DNA from 3 places in the Mesorhizobium sp. LjRoot246 genome. Region 2 is predicted to be linked to each of the others. Evidence: predicted binding sites of a transcription regulator. Region 2 holds the regulator's gene; each other region holds the start of a gene.

Region 1 (4,896 bases), 4.8 Mb from region 2:
CGCCAGACGGCGTCTCTTCCAGTTCGGCCGTCTTGGTGCCGATGGTCATCGCATTGCCGCGCCAGTCGACGGCGCCACCGAGCCAGCCGCGCGCCCACATCGCCGGCAGGATCAGGTCGCGCGCCATGATCGCGGCGATTATGCGTGGCGACAGGTACCAACCTTTGGACCAGGCCAGGGCGCATTCCGGAAGATAGAAGGCCGCCAGCACGGCGATGGCGGTTGCCCAGAGGCCAATGCCGGCGCTTGCCGCAGCAAGCAGCGCAAGCGCCAGCGGCACCACCGCGCCAGTCAGGATTTCGGGTGCGAAGAACAGCGGGAAGGTGACGCGACGCAGGCGCGCCCAGCGGGCCTGACGTGACCAGATCTCGTCAAACCTGCGCCGCCCGAGCGGCTGCTCGAAGGGCGCGGAAACGAGATTGACGCGCAAGCCGAGGCCGTTGACCAGCTTGGTCGCGGCGGCGTCCTCGGCGATCTCGGCGGCCAGCGCGCGGATGCCGCCACTGGCGTCGAGCATCGGCTTGTTCCAGAGCATGCTCTTGCCCTGGGCAAAGCCGAGGCCAAGCGCCTCGCCGGCATATTGCCAGCGCGCCTGCAGCGTGTTGAGGAAGGCGCATTCGACCTCGGCCCAGAAGCCTGCCGGTCGCGAGCCGATCGGGGTCGAACAGACAAGGCCGGTTTCGGGCCGCCATGCGGCCATTAGGTGCTGGACGTAGTCTCTCGGCATCAGCACGTTGGAATCGGCCAGGATGACCCAATCGTGGCGCGCCGCTTCCCAGCCCTTGACGCAATTGTTGAGTTTCGGATTGGCGCTGACGCGGTCGTCGCCGACAAGCAGCCGGGCCGCCACCTTCGGAAACAGGACAATCGCCCTGTTTATCAATTTGACTACCGGATCGTCGGCATGGGCGACGCAGAAAATCAGCTCGTAGCGCGGCCAATCGAGCGAGAAGGCGCGCTCCAGCGTCTCCTGTGTGAATGGTTCGACGCCGCGCGACGGTACGATGATCGACACCGCTTGCTGCTTGCCGGCCGGCGGCGCGATGGTGCGGCGCCGTTTCAGACGCGAAGCGGCAAGCAGGATGCTGGCGAGATTTGAGAGAATGAGAGCGATCGAAAGCGAGGCGGCTATGAGAGTGAGTTCCATCGAAATCCGGTCACTCCAGAATCGGTGCGCATAGCGACCGATTTCAACAGTTCGACAGAGCGCCCGATTCGCGCGGCACCAGTCCGCGCACACCATCATTATCATATGTCACTTAAATGACATTCTTTGTCGGCACCTGCCCACGATGTCGGCCGGAGAAGGCCGCGGTCCGTTGACCTAATCGCACGGAGCGCCGAAAGTTCCGCCGAAGCCGTTTTTTGGAGCCGCTTATGTACAGCGCCGTCACGCGCAACATCGAAGTTCAGGTCAGGCCGTTCTATCTGGAGGACCGCTCGGATCCGGCCGAGAACCGCTATGTCTGGGGCTATCAGATAACGATCGACAACCAGTCGGACGATTTCGTGCAGCTATTGTCGCGCTATTGGCACATCACCGACGGCACCGGCCGGGTCGAGGAGGTGCGAGGCCCCGGCGTCGTCGGCGACCAGCCTGAACTCAATCCCGGCGACAGCTACCAGTATACGTCCGGTTGCCCGCTCTCGACACCGTCCGGCATCATGGTCGGGCACTACACGATGCGCAACAACCGGGGCGAGACGTTCGACATCGCCATCCCCGCGTTCTCACTCGACCTGCCGGGGACGCGGCGGACGGTGAATTAGTTTCGCCTCACCGGCCGCGAAGCGACCGGTGAGGCGTGGTTTTCTTTACTGGGCCGCAAATTCCGCCGGATCGAAGTCATATTGCTTCGAGCAGAATTCGCAGGCGACGTGGATGCCGCCGTCCTCGGTGCTGTCCTTGATCTCCTGCGCGGAAAAACCCTCGAGGATGCCACGGATCTTGTCCCGCGAGCACGAGCACTGGTCGGCGACCGGAACGCCGCCGAAGACGCGCACGCCATGCTCGTGGAACAGCCTGTAGAGCAGCCGCTCGGCGCCGATCGTCGGGTCGATCAGCTCGGTCGGCTCGATGGTGCCGAGCAGCGCCAGCAACTCCTGCCAGGAATTGTCGGCCGGATCGTGGATCTCCTCGCGCGGATCGCCATCGCCACCCGGCAGGTCCGGCACGCGCATGCGCTCGGGCGACTGCGGCAGGAACTGCGCCAGGATGCCACCGGCGCGCCATTGCTCACGAGCACCGCCGGGGCCGGGCGTCAGCAGCTTGGCCACCGACAGCCTGATATCGGTCGGAATCTGCTCCGATTGACGGAAATAGGTGCGTGCCGCATCCTCCAGCGTCTCGCCATCGAGCTGGACGATACCCTGATAGCGCTGCGTATGAGCGCCCTGATCGATGGTCAGCGCGAGAACGCCGCTGCCGAGCAGCGTCTGCTGGGAGGTTTCGCCCGCCGCGACCAGCGATTCCAGCCGGTCGGGATCGAAACGCGCATAGGCGCGCAATGCCGAGGGCGTGGAGAAATCCGCGACCAGCATGTCGACAGGCCCGTCGGTGCGGGTCTGCAGGATGAATTTGCCCTCGAATTTGAGCGAAGTGCCGAGCAGCACCGTCAGCACACAAGCCTCGGCCAGCAGGCGGGCGACCGGCTCGGGATAATCGTGACGGCCGAGGATGGCGTCGAGCATCGGCCCGAGCTGTACGGTGCGGCCGCGCACATCGAGCGGGCCGACCTCGAACGGCACGACGTGATCGTCGCCGGCGTAGCCGAATTCGCCGAGTTTGGGGTGATGTTCAGTCACTTGATAGGTTTCCAACATGACAAAGCTCCGGGGCGCGGCCATGCCGCCCTCCGGGGCGCATGCGTCGAAACGCGCTTGATTTGCGTGATGCGGCGCAAATAGGCATCACAACCCCGCAGATCAAGCTCCCAGAGATCAAGCGCGGAGACACCAGGCGAGCACGGCCTTCTGGGCATGGAGCCGGTTCTCGGCCTCGTCGAAGACCACCGAATGCGGCCCGTCGATGACCTCGTCGGTCACTTCCTCGCCGCGATGCGCCGGCAGGCAGTGCATGAACAGCGCGTCCGGCTTGGCCCTGGCCATCAGCTTGGCGTTGACCTGGTAGGGCGAGAACACGTTGTGGCCGCGGGCGCGATGCTCCTGGCCCATCGACACCCAGCAATCGGTGACGACGCAGTCGGCCTGATCGACGGCTTCCTCGGGCGAGCGGGTGAAGTGCAGCTTGCCGCCATGCGCCTGCGACCAGTCGATATGCTTCTGCGCCGGCTCGCTGCCTTCGGGAACGGCGACGTTGAGGTTGAAGCGGAACCGGGCCGAGGCCTCGAGCAAGGAATGCAGCACATTGTTGCCGTCGCCGGTCCAGGCGATGGTCTTGCCGGCGACCGGACCGCGATGCTCCTCGAAGGTCATGATGTCGGCCATCAGCTGGCAGGGATGGGTGTCGTCGGTCAGTCCGTTGATCACCGGCACGGTAGCGTTCTCGGTCAGCTCCAGCAGCCGCACATGCGAGGTGGTGCGGATCATGATGGCGTCGACATAGCGCGACAGCACCTTGGCGGTGTCGGCAATGGTCTCGGAGCGGCCGAGCTGCATCTCGGTGCCGGTCAGCATGATGGTCTCGCCGCCAAGCTGACGCATGCCGACGTCGAAGGACACGCGCGTGCGCGTCGACGGCTTGTCGAAGATCATCGCCAGCACCTTGCCTTCGAGCGGCTTGGTCCGCTCGCCGGCCTTGAGGCGCGCCTTTCGTACCACCGCATCGTCCAGCATGAAGCGCAGATCGCCTTCGGAGACGGCGGAAAGATCGGTGAAATGGCGAACTGACATCGGCAATGGTTCCGGGATTACTTCGCAGCGGCGGCGGCGATCGCCTCCGCCAGGCCTTTGGCGCCGGCGCGGATGCGGTTGAGCGCGTCGTGGATCTCGGCATCGGTGACGGTGAGTGGCGGCAGCAGTCGAATGACGTTGTCGCCGGCCGGAACCGCCAGCAGGTGCTGGTCGCGCAGTGCCATGTTCACCTTGGTGTTGGGCATGGCGCATTTGAGGCCGAGCATCAGTCCGGCGCCCCTGATGTCCTCTATGACCTCGGGAAACTCGTCGGCGACCGATGCCAGTCCCTGCTTCATCAGCAGCGCCTTGCGCTGGACGTCTTCGAGGAAGCCGTCTTCCAGAACGACATCGAGCACGGCGTTGCCGACGGCCATGGCCAACGGGTTGCCGCCGAACGTGGTGCCATGCACGCCTGCGGTCATCCCGACGGCCGCTTCATCGGTGGCAAGGCAGGCGCCCATCGGAAAACCGCCCCCAATGCCCTTGGCGATCGCCATGATGTCGGGCGTGACACCGGACCATTCATGCGCGAACAGCTTGCCGGTTCGGCCAATGCCGCACTGGACCTCGTCGTAGATCAACAGCAGGCCGTGCTGCTCGCACAATTGCCGCAGCCGCTTCAGCGATTGCGTCGGCACCGGGCGGATACCGCCCTCGCCCTGCACCGGTTCGATCAGGATGGCGGCCGTCTCCGGCGTGATCGCCTTTTCGGCGGCGTCGATGTCGTCGAAACCGACCTGGTCGAAACCTTCGACCTTGGGGCCGAAGCCTTCGAGATATTTGTACTGGCCGCCGGCCGCGATAGTCGCCAGCGTGCGGCCATGGAAGGCGCCTTCGAAGGTGATGACGCGGAAGCGTTCGGGATTTCCTTTGACGAAATGGTAGCGCCGTGCCGTCTTGATCGCGCACTCCAGCGCCTCGGCGCCCGAATTGGTGAAGAACACCTTGTCGGCGAAGGTGGCGTCAGCCAGCCGCTCGCCAAGCCGGCTCTGCCCCGGAATCTCGTAGAGATTGGAAACATGCCAAAGCTTGGCGGCCTGC
Region 2 (4,896 bases):
CCCAAGCTCGCCGAAAACGCGCTGGTCGCCAAGCTCGGCATCAATCCCGACGACAAGCCGGCAATCAGGCAGCTCAAGGGCTTCCTGTCGGAAGGCGCCCGCGTCCAGTTGCGCGACATCGTCGCAGCCGATCCGTCGGTCATCGGCACGACGCGCGACGTCAACATCCTCACCGCCGCCAATCTCGACTCGGCTTTCAAGGGCCAGATCGACCTCAGTGTCGAGGAAGCGCGACGCAAGGTCTCGGACCAGCAGATCGCCTGGATGAACAAGCTCAAGGCCGATGGCGTGATGGCGGAGCATTTCAACACCGGCCTGTTCTCTTATGGCGCCTCCAGCCGCCCGGAAACGTCGGGCATGGGCGTGGCGATCATCGGCTCCTTTTACATGATGGTGATCGTGTTGCTCCTGGCGCTGCCAATCGGTGTCGCCGCTTCGATCTATCTTGAGGAATTCGCCAAGAAGAACCGCCTCACCGACCTGATCGAGGTCAATATCAACAATCTGGCCGCCGTGCCGTCGATCGTATTCGGCCTGCTCGGCCTCTCGGTGTTTATCAATTTCCTAGGCATGCCGCGCTCCGCCGCTTTCGTCGGCGGCCTGGTGCTGACGCTGATGACGCTGCCGACGATCATCATCGCGACGCGCGCGGCACTTGCCGCCGTGCCGCCGTCGATCCGCTCGGCAGCTCTCGGTCTTGGCGCCTCCAAAATGCAGATGGTGTTCCAGCACATCCTGCCGCTTGCCGCGCCCGGCATACTCACGGGCACTATCATCGGTCTGGCACGTGCGCTCGGCGAAACCGCCCCGTTGCTCTTGATCGGCATGGTCGCCTTCGTCGCCGATTATCCGAAGACGCCTTTCGATCCGGCCACCGCGCTGCCGGTGCAGATCTACATGTGGGCGAACGAAGCCGAACGCGCCTTCGTCGAGCGTATGTCCGGCGCCATCATCATCCTGCTCGTCTTCCTTATGGCCATGAACATCACCGCGATCGTGCTTCGGCGTCGGTTCGAGCGGCGCTGGTAGAAAAAAGGCATTTTGGTATGAACATCATGACCGAACAGTCCCTTGAAAACGCAGTGGGCGACAAGATGAACGCCAAGTCGAACGAAGTGATCAAAATGCGCGGCGACAAGGTCGGCGTGTTCTACGGCGAGAAGCAGGCGCTGTTCGATGTCAATCTCGACGTCCGCCTCAATCAGGTGACGGCGCTGATCGGCCCCTCCGGCTGCGGCAAGTCCACTTTCCTGCGCTGCCTCAACCGCATGAACGACACCATCGATTCAGCGCGGGTAACCGGCAAGATAACGCTCGACGAAGAGGACATCTACGACAAGAACATCGACGTCGTCGAGCTCAGGGCGCGCGTCGGCATGGTGTTCCAGAAGCCCAATCCGTTCCCCAAGTCGATCTACGAGAACGTCGCCTATGGCCCGCGCATCCACGGACTGGCCAAGCGCAAGGCCGACATGGATCAGATCGTCGAGTCGAGCCTGAAGAAGGCGGCAATCTGGAACGAGGTCAAGGACCGCCTGCAGGAACCTGGCACCGGCCTTTCCGGTGGCCAGCAGCAGCGTCTTTGCATTGCGCGCGCCATCGCCGTGTCGCCCGAGGTGATCCTCATGGACGAACCGTGTTCGGCGCTCGACCCGATCGCCACCGCTCGCGTCGAGGAACTGATCGACGAACTGCGTCAGAACTACACGATCGTCATCGTCACCCACTCGATGCAGCAGGCGGCGCGCGTGTCGCAGCGCACCGCGATGTTCCATCTCGGCTATCTGGTTGAGGAGGGAGCCACCGACAAGATGTTCACCACCCCCGACGACAAACGCACCCAGGACTATATCACCGGCCGGTTCGGCTAAGTTCAGGCATACGAGGGACGAAGATCATGGGTGAACATACCGTCGCATCTTTCGATGAGGATCTGGAGCAGATCAGCCGCCTGATCCGCGACATGGGCGATCTCGCCCGCTTGATGGTCAGTGGCTCGACCAAGGCATTGCTCAATTCGGACAATGCGCTTGCACAGCGCGTCGTCTCCGACGACGCCATCATGGACGCGCGCCAGCGTGAGCTCGACGACCGGGCCATCACGCTGATCGCCAAGCGCCAGCCGATGGCCAACGACCTGCGTGCGGTGGTCGGTTCGATCCGCATGGCCGGCGATCTCGAACGCATTGGCGACCTTGCCAAGAACATCGCCAAGCGCGTCGGCACCGTCGGGCTGAGCGTCACGCCGCGCGACCTGTCGCATTCGATCGACGGGATGGCGCAGCTGGTGTTGATCCAGGTGCAGGGCGTGATCGAGGAATATGCGGCGCGCGACGCCGAGGCCTTGGCCAAACTGCGCGCCGACGACGAGCGCATCGACGTGAAATACACCTCCGTGTTTCGCGAGCTGCTGACCTATATGATGGAAGACCCGCGCAACATCACGGCCTGCACGCATCTGTTGTTCTGCGCCAAGAACCTCGAGCGCATCGGCGACCATGTGACCAACATCGCCGAAAATGCCTATTATGTTTTGACCGGCACGCAACTGCCCGCCAATCGTCCGAAGCAGGACGAGACGGCAATGTCCGCGCCAGCGGCATGACAGGGGTAACCAGCCGATGATCGCGCCACGCATCATGGTGGTGGAGGATGAGGAGCCGCTAGGCGTGCTGCTCCGCTACAATCTGGAGTCCGAGGGTTACCAGGTCGAGGTGGTGACGCGCGGCGACGAGGCCGAGATCCGGCTGCAGGAGAACGTTCCCGACCTTCTGGTGCTCGACTGGATGGTGCCGGCGGTTTCCGGCATCGAACTCTGCCGGCGCCTGCGAATGCGTCCAGAGACCGAGCGGCTGCCGATCATCATGCTGACCGCGCGCGGCGAGGAAAGCGATCGCGTGCGCGGCCTGTCGACCGGCGCCGACGACTATCTGGTCAAGCCGTTCTCGACCCCGGAGTTCATGGCCCGCGTCAAGGCGCTGCTGCGCCGCGCCAAACCGGAAGTGCTGTCCAGCGTGCTCAAGGTCGGCGACATCGTGCTCGACCGCGAGTCGCACCGGGTCTATCGCAAGAAGAGCGAGATCCGCCTCGGGCCGACCGAATTCCGCCTGCTCGAATTCATGATGCGTCATCCCGGCCGCGTGTTCTCGCGCAGCCAGCTGCTCGACAATGTCTGGGGCGAGACGATCTACATCGACGAGCGCACGGTCGACGTGCATGTCGGCCGGCTGCGCAAGGCGGTCAACAACGGCCGCATGCCCGACGTCATCCGCACGATCCGAGGCGCGGGCTACGCCATCAGGGAGGACTAACTCAAGCGACGTTCTTACCGACGAGGCCCGCTCTCGCCTGCGCGCCGGGCGCGAAAATCTCCTGATCGACGAAGGTCAGCGCCCGCATCGCGCAGCCTTCGCGGATCAGCGGCAGTTCGTTGGGCTCGGTGTCGAAGGAAATCGATTTCGAGTGCTGGCCGCCGGCGGTCTGGGCGATGGCCTCGCGCAGCGCCGGCTCGATCAGGTCGAAAGCGGCGGCACTGGCGCCGACCATGGCAACGGGTGCCGGGTCGATCAGCGCAAACAGGCTGCCGAGGCCGTAGCCGAGCGCTTCGCCGGCTTTGCGGTAGGCTTCCCGCTCCGGTCCATCCCTTTCGCGGGCCGCGGTCGCCAGGGCGCGCATGTCGGCATCGCTGACATCGGCAACGGGTTCTGCGTCCTCACCCAGTTGCCTTGCGTTGCGCCAGATGGCGTAGTTGCCGGCATAGGCCTCGACGCAGCCGCGCCGTCCGCAGCGACACAGCGCGCCGTTCGGCCGGTGGATCATGTGGCCGAACTCGCCGCCCGAGGAATGGGTGCCGGTGAACAGCTCGCCCTTCAGCACCAGGCCCATGCCGATGCCGTGCGACAGGAGGATGGCGATGAAATCGTCACGGTAGCGCTGGGGATCGCGCCAGCGCAGCGCTATCGCCATCATGTTGCAGTCGTTTTCCATGGTGGCGGGAATGCCGAACTCGTCTTCGAGTATGTCGGCGAAGGCGATATCGGTGTGCGGCGTGATCGGCGACCACAGCATGGCGCGGGCACGCGTGTCGGTGATGCCCTGGATCGCCAGCGCGATGCGGGCAATGCTGCGCACGTCAAGGTCGGGATCTTCGAGGCGGCGCCGCACGATTGCGACGCATTCGCCGATCAGCGCGTCGCGCGGCATGGTCAGCGTGTCCAGCCGGCGCTGTTCCTCGGCGACTACCTGGCCTGCATAGTCGATGACAGTGACGGAGAGAAAATTCAGCGACAGCACCACGGTCATCACCGCCGCCGCTTCGGGATTGAGGCTGAGGCCGACCTGCGGCCGGCCGCGCTTGAGCGAGCCAGCCTCGCTCGGCTTGCTTTCGGTCAGGATGCCTTCGCCAATGAGATCGGAAGAGATCGCCGATATGGTCGAATGGCTGAGTCCGGTTGTCGCGGCGATCTCGGTGCGTGAGGGCTGTCCGGAGCGGCGCACGGCCGCGATCACCATCGCGCGGTTGCGACGGCGCAAATCGTCGTGGCGGATTCCGACCGACATGTTTCTTCACATCCTCCCGGTCGCCGCGGTTCTTCCTGCCCTGGAACGCTGCCGGCAACGCGGTCAAATACTGGCAGACGTAGGCCGACCTGTCATTTATTTATTCCGAGGCTCGAAAAAATTTCGGAAGGACATCAAAATCCATCAGAATCGATGTTGACAGCGTTCGGGTGTTGGATCAGTATTTTTTCGAGGCTCGAAAAAATAGGGCCTCTGTGCCGGCCTTCGGGTCAGTTTGGTCGCGCCATACGCGGCGCAGGGAGGATAATATGAAAAGATTCACAGCCGCCATCCTGGCGGGTGTCGCCATGTCGCTGACGCTCGCGTCGGTCGCGC
Region 3 (4,896 bases), 3.2 Mb from region 2:
ATTCGACTTGGCCCAATCGCACAGTTTGCCGAGCGGAATGGGGGTCGAGTCGATCAGCCGCAGCATTTCTTTGCTCTCGCGGCGCATCTGCCGGTCGAGTTGGTCGGCCACAAGGCCGAACGCCTCGGCAAAGACGGCCACCGGACGCCGTCTGTTGGCGTCCGACAAGGTCGAACGCGTCAGGGGACCGCTGCCCAGGTGATAATGATGCTGGCTGTTGGCGTTCCAGCCGGCTTCCAGGCCACGCAAGCCGCTGCTGCCGCAGAACTGGGCATAGATCAGCGCCACCAGATGATCCCAGCTCCTGAACGATTTGTCGTAGGCATCCCCGTCGTGGCGATCCACAATCGCTTGGAATCGACGCCGATCGATGGCTTCAAGAAGCTGCCCGAAGATGCTAGGTGCAAAGCGCATGCCCCGTTCCTTTTCTGAGTCTCGACAACCAGAGAGAAGACGGACAAAACCCGTTTTACGGGGCATGCACATGCGGCATTTCGATTCACTCAATAAGTTCCCCGGACAGCCCTGCCCCTTGCGGGGGAGATGTCCGGCAGGACAGAGGGGGGTGCTGTCCCGCCGGCCGATTGTGCTTTTAGCTAGCGGTTCCGGCACGCTTAGCGTCGGATGATCTGCGGTTGCCACCCATAGAGCCAATCCAAATCCGCCGCGAGTTTTTCCGACGAGCGCACCTTCAGGAACAGATTGCGGGCGATCGCTACCGGACCCGCGGCATGCCAGGCGAGCCGGTTGACAGCGCCGCGTCTGGTGACCTGCGCTACACGAGGCCGCCGCAACTGTTCCCAGACCGCAAGCCCAGCTAGAGGGTCTGCGGGCAAGTCGGCAACGACAGCTGCAAGCGTCGCCGCATCCTCGATCGCCATGGCCGCACCTTGCGCCGCGAACGGCGTCATCGCATGCGCGGCGTCACCGATCAGCGCGATGCCGGTCGGTGTTGTCCAGGACTGTTGCGGATCGACAGTATGGATCGGCCACGCCGTCCACGGGCCGGCCTGCTCGACCAGACGGGTAAGTCCTGCCGCGGTGCCGCGCAGGGCACCGGTCAGGATTCCGGCATCGCCATTGCCGGACCAGCCCTCGGCGATACGGTCCCCCTTGGTGAAGGCGGCGAGATTGAAGGCAGCGCCCTTGCTGACGGGATAGGCGACCATATGGAAGCCGGGATGCAGGAAGGTGGTGACACAATTGGTTGCACCGATCGCGGCAAAGGCCTGTCCGGCAGCGCTGTCGGCGCGAATGGTGGCACGCCAGGCCAGTTCGCCCGAAAACCGGCTTCTCGACGAGGTCGCTCTTTGGGCCGAATCGACAAGCCTGCGCACCGACGACCAGACGCCATCGGCGCCGACCAGCAGGAGGCCCTCGGCCTCGATGGTCCTGCCGTCGATCTCGGCCGTCGCGGTGATGCCATGCGGGCCGGTGGCGACGCTGCCGACGCGCGCGCCGGTGGTGAGATGGATATCCGGCATCTCTGCAACCCGTGCCATCAACGCACTCTGCAGGTCGGCGCGATGCGCCACGAGATAGGGGGCTCCCCAACGCCTTTCTCCGGCTTGTCCCAGCGGCACCCGCGCGAGTTCGCGCAGCGTTGCGGCGTCCTTCAAGACCACGGCTTCCGGCCGCACCGCTGCCGGCAGCAGCCTGTCGAGCACACCAAGCTGGCGAAGGATGCGTGTCGCGTTGGGAGAAAGCTGGATGCCGGCGCCTGCTGCTTCCAGGCGCGGTGCCTGTTCGAACACACGCACACAATAGCCGCGTTCGGCGAACGCAACGGCCGCGGTCAGCCCGGCGACGCCCGCTCCGGCGATAACGACTTGCCGGGATCGCGTGTCGTCCATCGGGCCTGCCGCGGAAGGGTCAGGCGGCCTGATCGATATAGAGGCAGCCTGCCGGCAGCGTTTCGGTCGCCTTCAGCTTCGGCGAATAACGGTAGAGCGTCGAGCAATAGGGGCAGACTTTTTCGTTGTCGTCGCCCATGTCGAGAAACACATGCGGGTGGTCGAAAGGCGGATTGGCGCCCGTGCACATGAATTCCCTGACGCCGATGTCGATCGCCGGATAGCCCGCATCGTTCTGAAAATGGGGAATGGAACCGCCTGCCATCGTCGTCTCCTTAATCTCGTAGAATTGCATCTGGATCATAACCCATCTCTTTGCAAGATCGATGAAATGAAACTGTCGCAAAAGCCTGTCAGAGGATAAGTTAAGCCGGTTAACCCATGATCCGAAAACCGATTTCGGTTTTCGGGAGGGACCATGTGTCGCTATAGAGACTAGCTAACCGGCCAGTGCGCGGGAAGAGCGGGAATCATGAACGAACTGAAGCCGGTGCAAAGCGAATTCATCGACGGCGAGGCGGCAAGCCCGGAAGGCGGCAATCCGGACCGTTTCGTCAACCGCGAATTTTCCTGGCTGCAGTTCAACCGGCGCGTTCTTGAGGAATCGCTGAACCTCAATCATCCATTGCTGGAGCGTGTCCGCTTCCTGTCGATATCGGCTGCCAATCTCGACGAGTTCTTCATGGTGCGCGTTGCTGGCCTCGCCGGCCAGGTGCGCGAAGGCATCGTGCTGAAGAGCCCCGACGGGCGCACCCCAGAACAGCAGCTCGAACAGCTGCTGCGTGAGGTCGAGCGGCTGCAGGAGGACCAGCAGAAGAGCCTTTCGGCGCTCACCGTGCTGCTCAACAAGGAAGGCATCGAGAGCATCACCCGCGATGCGCTGACCAAGGACGAGAAGGTCTGGCTGGAAGACCATTTCCAGGAGCAGGTGTTCCCAGTGCTCACCCCGCTGTCGATCGACCCGGCGCATCCGTTCCCGTTCATCCCCAATCTCGGCTTCTCGATGGCGCTGCAATTGCGCCATCGCAAGAACGGCGAAGAGATGAGCGCGCTGCTGCGCCTGCCGGTGGCGCTGAAGCGCTTCATCCGCCTGCCGGACCGCAAGCGCCATGTCCGCTTCATCCCGCTGGAGGAGGCTGTCGGCCTGTATATCGGCAAACTCTTCCCTGGCTACGAGGTCAAGGGCTCCGGCACATTCCGCATCATCCGCGACAGCGATATCGAGGTCGAGGAGGAATCGGAAGATCTCGTGCGCCTGTTCGAGACGGCGCTGAAGCGCCGCCGCCGCGGATCGGTGATCCGCATCGAGTTCGACGTACTGATGCCGGCGGAACTGCGCGACTTCGTCGCCGGCGAACTTGGCGTGTCGTCGAGCCGCATCAGCGTTCTGACCGGGCCGCTGGCGCTCAGCCAGATTTCCGAGATCGTCGCCGTCCCCCGCGATGACCTCAAATTCACGCCCTACAATCCGCGCTTTCCCGAACGTATCCGCGAGCATGGCGGCGACTGTTTCGCTGCCATCCGCGAGAAGGACATCGTCGTCCATCACCCCTACGAATCGTTCGACGTGGTGGTGCAGTTCCTGCGCCAGGCGATGGCCGACCCGGAAGTGGTGGCGATCAAGCAGACGCTTTACCGCACCTCCAACGATAGCCCGATCGTGCGCGCGCTGGTCGACGCAGCGGAGGCCGGCAAGTCGGTGACGGCGCTGGTAGAGCTCAAGGCGCGCTTCGACGAGGAGGCCAACATCCGCTGGGCGCGCGACCTGGAGCGCGCCGGCGTGCAGGTCGTGTTCGGCTTCCTCGAACTGAAGACGCATGCAAAGATGTCGCTGGTGGTGCGGCGCGAGGACGGCAAGCTGCGCAATTACGTGCATCTCGGCACCGGCAACTACCACCCGGTCACTGCGCGCATCTACACCGACCTGTCCTTCTTCACCACCGATCCGACGATCGCGCGCGACGTCGCCCAGCTGTTCAATTTCATCACCGGCTATGCCGAGCCGACCGACGAAATGCGTCTGGCGATCTCGCCGTTCACGCTTCGAAACCGCATCTTGAAGCATATTTCCGCGGAAGTCGCCCACGCCCTGGAGGGCCGGCCGGCGCGCATCTGGATGAAGATGAACGCGCTCGTAGACCCGATCATCATCGACGCGCTTTACGACGCCAGCCGCGCCGGCGTCGAGATCGACCTTGTCGTGCGCGGCATCTGCTGCCTGCGGCCGCAGGTTCCGGGCCTGTCGGAAAACATCCGCGTCAAATCCATCGTCGGCCGTTTTCTCGAGCACAGCCGCATCTATTGCTTCGGCAACGGCCATGGCCTGCCCTCGGACGAGGCGATCGTCTATATCTCCTCGGCCGACCTGATGCCGCGCAATCTCGACCGCCGCGTCGAGACCATGGTGCCAATCACCAATCCAACTGTGCATGAACAGATCCTGGGCCAGATCATGCTGGGCAACATCATGGACAATCAGCAAAGTTTCGACGTATTGGCTGATGGAACCTCCCGGCGCGTCGTGCTTGAGGAGGGCGAGGAACCGTTCAACGCGCAGGAATATTTCATGACCAATCCGAGCCTGTCGGGACGGGGTGACGCGCTGAAGTCGCACGCGCCCAAGCGCATCGCGCAGTTCAAGCGTCGCAAGAAGAACGCCGCAGCGTCCGGCTGATGCTGTCTGATTCCCAAGGCCGGCTGCAGGACCGCCGACCGCTGTCCATCATCGACATCGGATCGAACTCGATCCGTCTCGTCGTCTATGAGGGGCTGGCGCGCTCGCCGACCATGCTGTTCAACGAAAAGATGCTGGCCGGTCTTGGCCGCGGCATCGTTTCGACCGGCAAGCTCGACCCCGAGGCGGTGACCCGCTCGATGGAAGAGTTCCGCCGCTTTCGCGCGCTCTCCGACCAGGCCGGCGCCGAACATATGTACGTGCTGGCGACCGCCGCCGCCCGCGAGGCGATCAACGGTCCTGATTTCATCCACCGCGCCGAGGATGTGCTGAAGACTGAAATCCGTGTCATCAGCGGCCGTCAGGAAG

The links. The regulator PhoB, encoded in region 2, activates phosphate uptake and scavenging genes when phosphate is short. The targets are predictions, from matches to a motif close to TGTCATNNANCTGTCAT.
Region 1: the regulator PhoB is predicted to act here: its motif matches at 1,253-1,269, upstream of ACSQ3L_RS30490 (ceramide glucosyltransferase).
Region 3: the regulator PhoB is predicted to act here: its motif matches at 2,181-2,197, upstream of ACSQ3L_RS23285 (RNA degradosome polyphosphate kinase).

What each region holds. Positions count from the first base shown of each region.
Region 1 is NZ_CAXUSN020000001.1:6,302,127-6,307,022, forward strand. It holds gene ACSQ3L_RS30490 (ceramide glucosyltransferase) at 1-1,147, opposite strand, end outside; gene apaG (Co2+/Mg2+ efflux protein ApaG) at 1,378-1,770, shown strand; gene ACSQ3L_RS30500 (Hsp33 family molecular chaperone) at 1,816-2,847, opposite strand; gene argF (ornithine carbamoyltransferase) at 2,941-3,852, opposite strand; gene ACSQ3L_RS30510 (aspartate aminotransferase family protein) at 3,870-4,896, opposite strand, start outside.
Region 2 is NZ_CAXUSN020000001.1:1,534,178-1,539,073, forward strand. It holds gene pstA (phosphate ABC transporter permease PstA) at 1-1,029, shown strand, start outside; gene pstB (phosphate ABC transporter ATP-binding protein PstB) at 1,047-1,871, shown strand; gene phoU (phosphate signaling complex protein PhoU) at 1,898-2,605, shown strand; gene phoB (phosphate regulon transcriptional regulator PhoB) at 2,622-3,311, shown strand; gene ACSQ3L_RS07330 (ROK family protein) at 3,313-4,560, opposite strand; gene xylF (D-xylose ABC transporter substrate-binding protein) at 4,830-4,896, shown strand, end outside.
Region 3 is NZ_CAXUSN020000001.1:4,737,272-4,742,167, reverse strand. It holds gene ACSQ3L_RS23300 (IS4 family transposase) at 1-414, opposite strand, end outside; gene ACSQ3L_RS23295 (FAD-dependent monooxygenase) at 615-1,853, opposite strand; gene ACSQ3L_RS23290 (zinc-finger domain-containing protein) at 1,873-2,118, opposite strand; gene ACSQ3L_RS23285 (RNA degradosome polyphosphate kinase) at 2,326-4,527, shown strand; gene ppx (exopolyphosphatase) at 4,527-4,896, shown strand, end outside.